DNA from 2 places in the Desulfurivibrio nitratireducens genome. Region 1 is predicted to be linked to the other one. Evidence: riboswitches for the same ligand, from Rfam matches in the RefSeq annotation. Region 1 holds a riboswitch; the other holds the start of a gene.

Evidence for each region. Region 1 has a riboswitch for cobalamin ahead of ACHHTY_RS09995 (TonB-dependent receptor). Riboswitches for the same ligand answer to the same signal wherever they lie in the genome.
Region 2: another riboswitch for cobalamin. It lies ahead of ACHHTY_RS04690 (ribonucleoside triphosphate reductase); the one in region 1 lies ahead of ACHHTY_RS09995 (TonB-dependent receptor).

What each region holds. Positions count from the first base shown of each region.
Region 1 covers NZ_JBIPKI010000043.1:17,217-20,601, forward strand. The annotation lists gene ACHHTY_RS09985 (TIGR04211 family SH3 domain-containing protein) at 33-683, shown strand; gene ACHHTY_RS09990 (ankyrin) at 980-1,177, shown strand; cobalamin riboswitch at 1,223-1,410, shown strand; gene ACHHTY_RS09995 (TonB-dependent receptor) at 1,531-3,385, shown strand, end outside.
Region 2 covers NZ_JBIPKI010000010.1:357-3,741, reverse strand. The annotation lists gene ACHHTY_RS04690 (ribonucleoside triphosphate reductase) at 1-1,957, opposite strand, end outside; cobalamin riboswitch at 2,089-2,290, opposite strand; gene ACHHTY_RS04685 (outer membrane protein) at 2,865-3,385, shown strand, end outside.

The sequences.
Region 1 (3,385 bases):
CTGCAGCTAAGATCATCTCGTAGAGTAAAAAAATGAAAAAACAAATCCTGCTGGCTGTATTACTTGTTCTGGGTATGGCGCTCACCGCTGTAGCCGAGACCCGCTACGTAACCGACCAGTTCGAAGTCACCTTTCGATCCGGCCCCGGCAATGAATACCGGATTCTACGGATGATAAGCTCCGGCCAGCGGCTGGAACTTCTGGAAACCGCCGGCGACTGGAGTCGGGTGAAAGCCCCCGACGGCCTGGAGGGCTGGGTCCGCACCCAGCACCTGCGGCCCGAACCGCCTGCCCGGCAGGACCTGCAGGCGACGACGGCCCGCCTGAGGTCAATTGAAGCAGAAAGAGACTCGCACCGGGAGGAAAACGTACGACTTCGCCGGCTCAATCAGGAGCTTGAACAAGACTTACGGGAAACGAAAGTCCGGCTCGAACAGGCAATCTCCAACTACGAGGAGTTACGGGCGGACTCCGAGGATTTCCTGCGAATCCGAGGAGAACACGAAGCCCTCACAAGCCAGGTGGCGGAACAACGCGAACGGATCCATGAATTGGAAAGGCGATTAAGGGACGAGTTGCTGGCTGCCGCCATCAAATGGTTTCTGGCCGGGGCGGGAGTTCTGCTGCTCGGCATGATCATTGGCTCCCGCTCGAAGAAGAAACGCTCGTCAGGGCTGCTCTAACTTAAAAACGAGGCACCATCTAACCGATGGGGGGGGGGAAAAGGGGTCTGACCCCTTTTCCCTTGACCCCTTTTCCCTTCGTCGATCCGGGACATGGGCAACAGCGAGAGGTGGCCGGCGAAGAGCCGGCTTGACATTTGCCGCCCGGTTTATTCATATTGGTATGAGAACTGGCTCAGGGGCAAAGCGCCCTGGGCATCAGGCCGGCTGGCCAAAGGTGCTTGGCCGCTGCAGCTTGACGCACTCATTCATGCCGTGGATTGGCGGCGCAAATATTTCCCAGACCGGAGGGTTTCATGAGCGAAAAAAACCAAAAAATCTGCCCGGAATGCAAAGGCAAGAAAGTTATTCCCGGCAACTGCACCTGCAATATGGAATGGCGGGGCACCCAGTTGTTGGATGATCAATGGGACGACTGCAAATGCAGCCGGGAAGAGGAATGTCCCATCTGCCACGGCACCGGCTATGTTGAAGTAGAGCCGGGCTCGAAGTAAGGGCGGCTTGATTATAAACTTGACTTTCCGGCCCGATTGGGGGAAATTCGGCACCTGTATCCAGGTGCCCATCGGGGCATAAAAGGGAATTCCGTGCAAGTCGGAAACGGGCCCGCCGCTGTAACCGGGGACGAAAGCCGCAAGATGTCACTGTTCGCCAGGAGGTGAATGGGAAGACGCGGCCATTAGGAAGAACCGGGAGTCAGAAAACCTGCCTGGATCGAGGAAGCAGCCTTCGTGGACCGGGGCAGCGCGGCCGATCTAGTGGATAAAAAGGGAATCCCGGATCGATATTAAATTATCGGTCCGGGTTTTTTTTGCCCGGAACCGAACAGCGTGCAAGAGGTTTAACAATGAAAAAACGCATCAAAGTTCTGGGTCTGGCCATCCTGCTGGCAACCCCGCTGCCGCTGGCGGCCCAACCCGCTCCCCAAGAGGTCGGCCTGATGGAAGAGGTGGTGGTCACCGCCACCCGCCAAACCGCGCAAATCTCCACCGTGCCCGCCCATGTCACCATTATCGACGAAAAGAAAATCGCCAACTCCACCGCCCGCAACATCCCCGACCTGCTGCGCAATGAAGCCGGCATCCGGGTAACCGACACCACCGGCAACGGCCGGGCGTTCACCGTCGATCTGCGCGGCTTCGGCGAAACCGCCGGCCTCAACACCCTGGTACTGGTGGACGGCCGCCGGATCAACCAGCCCGACCTGAGCGGGGTGGACTGGGCCCTGATCTCGCTGAACCGGGTCCAGCGGATTGAAGTCGTCCGGGGCGGCCGGGGCAGCGTGCTTTACGGCGACAATGCCGGCGGCGGGGTGATCAACATCATAACCAAGGACGGTGGTCCCGACCAGGTCAACGGCGAAGTCGCCGCCGGCAGCTACGACACCATCCTCACCCGGGTCGGGGCCACCGGCTCCCGGGACAACCTTTCCTACGCCCTGGCCGCCAGCTATGCCGACACCGACGGCTATCGCGACAACTCGGCCAGCGAGGCCGCCGATGCCGGTCTGCACCTGCGCTATTTTCCCAGCGAGCGGCTGAGCTTCGATATCAGCGGCGACTTCCACAAGGACACCACCGGCCTGCCCGGGGCCCTGCGGCTCAGCGAACTGGCCGGCGGCACCTCCCGCAAGGACTCGACCAACCCCGATGACTTCAGCAAAACCGAGGACTATTACCTCAAGGCCGGCGGCGAGCTGCAAATCCTCAGCGAAAGCTCCCTGCGCCTCGACGCCTCCTTGCGCCAGCGCCAGGTTGATGCCTTCGCCACCTTCGCCGGCGGCGAGTTCACCGGCGAGACCACCATCGACACCATCGCCCTGAACCCGCGCCTGCTGATCAAGGAACCCCTCGCCGGCCTGGACCACAGCCTGATCGTCGGCATCGACTACCAGGACGCCGAAGAGGAGATCTTCAACCGCTCGATCTTCTTCGGCTTCCCCACCGAAGGCCGCTTCGACCTGCGCAAGAAGAACTACGGCTTCTACCTTCACGACGAACTGACTCCCGTAGACAACCTGACCCTTTCGGCCGGCTACCGCTACGACCGGGTGCGTTACAGCTTCGGCGACGCCACCGCCGAGCGCCCCACCTTCAGCGAAAACCTCTATACCGCCGGGGCCAACTACCGCTACGCCGGGCCCTCCTACACCTACTTCAGCTACGCCCGGGGCTTCCGCTACCCGGTGCTCGACGAGCTCTTCAACTTCTTCACCAGCAGCGTCAACCCGGACCTGCGGCCCCAGCGCTCGGACAATTACGAAGTGGGTCTGCGCCACTACCCGGCGCATGACTTTTATGTCCAGGTCAATTATTTTCACCTGACCGGCAAGGACGAAATCTTCTATAATCCGGTCAGCTTCAGCAACGAAAACCTGGACGGCAAAACCCGGCGCCAGGGGGTCGAAATCGCCTTCAGCAAGCCCCTGGCCCTATTGACCGTCAACGGCGGCTACACCTACACCCGGGCCAAGATCCGCGACGGCCAGTTTGCCGGCAACTACATTCCCGGGGTGCCGGACCACCAGGCGACCCTGGGTCTGCAGGGCCCCCTTGGCGACGCTTTTTCCTGGACGCTGCAGGGCAACTACATGGGCAAGCGCTACTACATCAGCGATTTCAACAACGACTTCAGCAAAATGGACGACCACCTGCTGGTCAACGCCGGGGTCCAGTACCATTGGCGCCAACTCAACGCCTATC
Region 2 (3,385 bases), on a different contig from region 1:
AGCCGTGCTCCTTGCAGACCGAAAAGATCGGGGTCAGGGTGAAATAGGGCAGGCGGTACTGGGAGCAGACCGTTTTGACAAACTCCTTGACCGCCCCGGGATCGATTTCGGCCTCGCCGAGAAAGCAGTGGACCACGGTACCGCCGGTGTATTTGGCCTGCAACTCGTCCTGATGCTCCAGCAAGGCAAAAATATCGTCGGTGTAGTTGACCGGCAACTGGGTCGAGTTGGCGTAGATCGGCAAACCTTCCTCTCCGCCGCAGGTCAGGGAGGCGGCCAGGCCGGGAAAACGGCGGGCGTCGAGCTTGGCCAGCCGGTGGCCGGTACCCTCGGCCGGGGTCGCTTCCAGGTTGTACTGGTTGCCGGTTTCCTCCTGGAACCGGCGCAGCCGCTCCCGCATGTGGTCGAGGACCCGCAGGGCGAACTGCCGACCCCTTTCCTCGCCGATATCCACTCCCAGCAGGTTGAGGCAGGCCTCGTTGGTCCCGATCAGGCCGATGGTGGCGAAATGGTTTTCCCAGAAGCGGCCGAAGCGCTGGTGGACCTGGCGCAGGTAGAAGCGGGTATAGGGGTAGAGGCCCTTGGCGGTGAAATTTTCCAGCACCTTGCGCTTGGTTTCCAGCGAGGTGCGGGCGATCTCCATCAGCCGGTCGAGGCGCTGGAAGAAGTCGGCCTCGTCGCCGGCCTGGTAGCCCAAGGCCGCCATGTTGATGGTCACCACCCCGATGGAGCCGGTCAGGGGATTGGCCCCAAAGAGTCCTCCGCCGCGCTTTTCCAGCTCGCGGGTGTCCAGCCGCAGGCGGCAGCACATCGAGCGGGCGTCGTCGGGGTTGAGGTCGGAATTGACGAAGTTGGCGAAGTAGGGCAGGCCGTAGCGGGCGGTGGTCCGCCAGAGGCTCTCCAGGTTGGGGTCGTCCCAGTCGAAGTCGGCGGTGATGTTGTAGGTGGGGATGGGAAAGGTGAAGGCCCGCCCCTTGCTGTCGCCGGCGGCCATGACCTCGAGGAAGGCCTGGTTGAGCAGGTTCATCTCGGCCTGGTAGTCGCCGTAGACGCTCTCCTGCTCGACCCCGCCAATGATCACCGGCGCGTCCCTGAGGGTCGCCGGCGGGTGCAGGTCCATGGTCAGGTTGGTAAACGGGGTCTGGAAACCCACCCGGGTGGCGACGTTGAGGTTGAAGACGAACTCCTGCAGGGCCTGCCGGACCTCGCGGTAGTTGAGCTCATCGACCCGGATGAAGGGAGCCAGCAGGGTGTCGAAGCTGGCGAAGGCCTGGGCCCCGGCCGCCTCGCCCTGGAGGGTGTAGAAGAAGTTGACGATCTGGCCCAGGGCGCTGCGGAAATGGCGGGCCGGGCCGCTTTCCGCCTTGCCCGGGGCCCCGGTGAAGCCCTGGCGGAGCAGATCGCGCAGATCCCAGCCCACGCAGTAAACCGAGAGCAAACCGAGATCGTGGATATGGAGATCGCCGGCCAGATGGGCCTCGCGCACCTCGGCGGGGTAGATCTTGTTGAGCCAGTAGTTCTTGCTGATCTCGCTGGAGATATAGTTGTTGAGCCCCTGCAGCGAGTAGGACATGTTGGAGTTTTCCTGGACCTGCCAGTCCAGTTTCTGCAGGTAGCCGTCGATCAGATCGAGATCGGTCCGGGTCACCATTTCCCGGATCCGGGCGTGCTGGTCGCGGTAGAGGATGTAGGCCTTGGCGGTTTTCTTGTAGGGCGAGGAGAGCAGCACTTCCTCGACCAGGTCCTGGATTTCTTCCACCGACGGAACGGCGGCCGCGGCGGCTTCCTCCCCGCTGAACAGGTTCTGGGCGATGGCCAGCACCTGCATGGTCAGCCGGCGGGCCTCGGGCCGGCCGATTTCACCGGTAACCTGGCCGGCCTTGTGGATGGCGTTGGTGATTTTTTCCGCCTGGAAGGGCACCTGCCGGCGATCCCGCTTGAGGATCGAGCTGAACAACTGGGCCGGTTGGGATTTGGCGGCCGGGGTCGGGGACTGGTTGAGGGCCCGGGCCTGCCTGGGAACTTGGGACATGACACTCTCCTTTGCGCGAGGCAGAGAATAACTGGGAGCCGGCCCGCGGCTGGGCCGGGCAGGCTGGTTTCACGGCAGGTCTTCGGACTTTCAGGCGGACTGCAACCTACTGATCATCCCTTCCCGGCCCGGGGGCCAGTGGTAATGACAACGTTCGTTCCTGATCACCGCTGCGCGACAGTTCCGGTCTCTCACCGGATTCCCTTTTCATCCCTTTCCGCCAGCAACGGTCAGGGAACCGCTTACCCACTGTATATCGTGTCACCGGTTGCAGGTCAATACAAAATATGGTGTAGGGAGTTGGGTCTGGTTGAGCCGCCCTTCCTTTATCGGCGAACCTGCCACGAGTAATTATTTTGCCGAAAAATGGCGATTCCATCTAGCCCGCCAAGCCGGTCTAAATGGGGGATTCGCCATTGTGGGGCCGGCTCTCAGCCCATCGCCCGGTTTCAATCGCCATATTTTGCTTGTGGTAGCGAGCTGATTTAGCTAGCCTAACAATAATTGTTGGAGAACAAAAACCCGCCATCTTGGGGGAGGGTTTCATGGCAAAAACGCATAGCTTCAACGAACTCCGCCGCCAACAGATAACCGCTCCGGGCAAATGGCCCGTGAGCGGTTATTTTTGTGGATTAAGGTCACGCTGAAACAGGGCTTTGGAGGGCGTGGCAGAAAAAAACTAAACTCCGCGATGAAGACGTTAGTTGCACCGTTTCAGGGATTCTCGAATGTAATTTTTTGCCCCACCTGGAAAGAACTTGCGAAGATGGGTTTCTGCCCCTGCCAATAATGGCGTTTTGGACTTTTTACTAGGGAGGTGAAGGAGATGATTATGAAAAAGTACCTCAGTATCGCATTTGTTTTTGCTTTGTCATTGGGCTTTATTGCAACGACCGCCCAGGCGCAGACCTACGCTTTTGGCAATCTGGCTGCGGTTTGGGTCAGTGACGCGGATGCGGGCTTCGACATCCCCGGCTTTGGCACCGGGATTACTTTGGCGGAAATCAGTTTTGACAGTGGAATCGGTATTACCGGGGGCTTTGGCCATGCCTATGGCAACGGACTTCGGACCGAGGTTGAATTGGCTTACCGGAAAAATGATCTCGACCAACTCGCGGGAAGGGGACCATTCGTCGGGGCTCCGAGAATGCCCCTGAATGGTGACATTTCCTCCCTGGCATTGATGATCAATGGTTTTTATGATTTCAATTTGGGCTTGCCGGTCACCCCCTTTGCCGGTGGTGGTTTAGGTATCGCCAGAGTAAGAATTGACAGCGATTGGCTTGGCGTTGACAGCAGCGACACGGTTTTTGCCTATCAGCTGGGAGCGGGACTGGCTTTCGCGCTGAATCC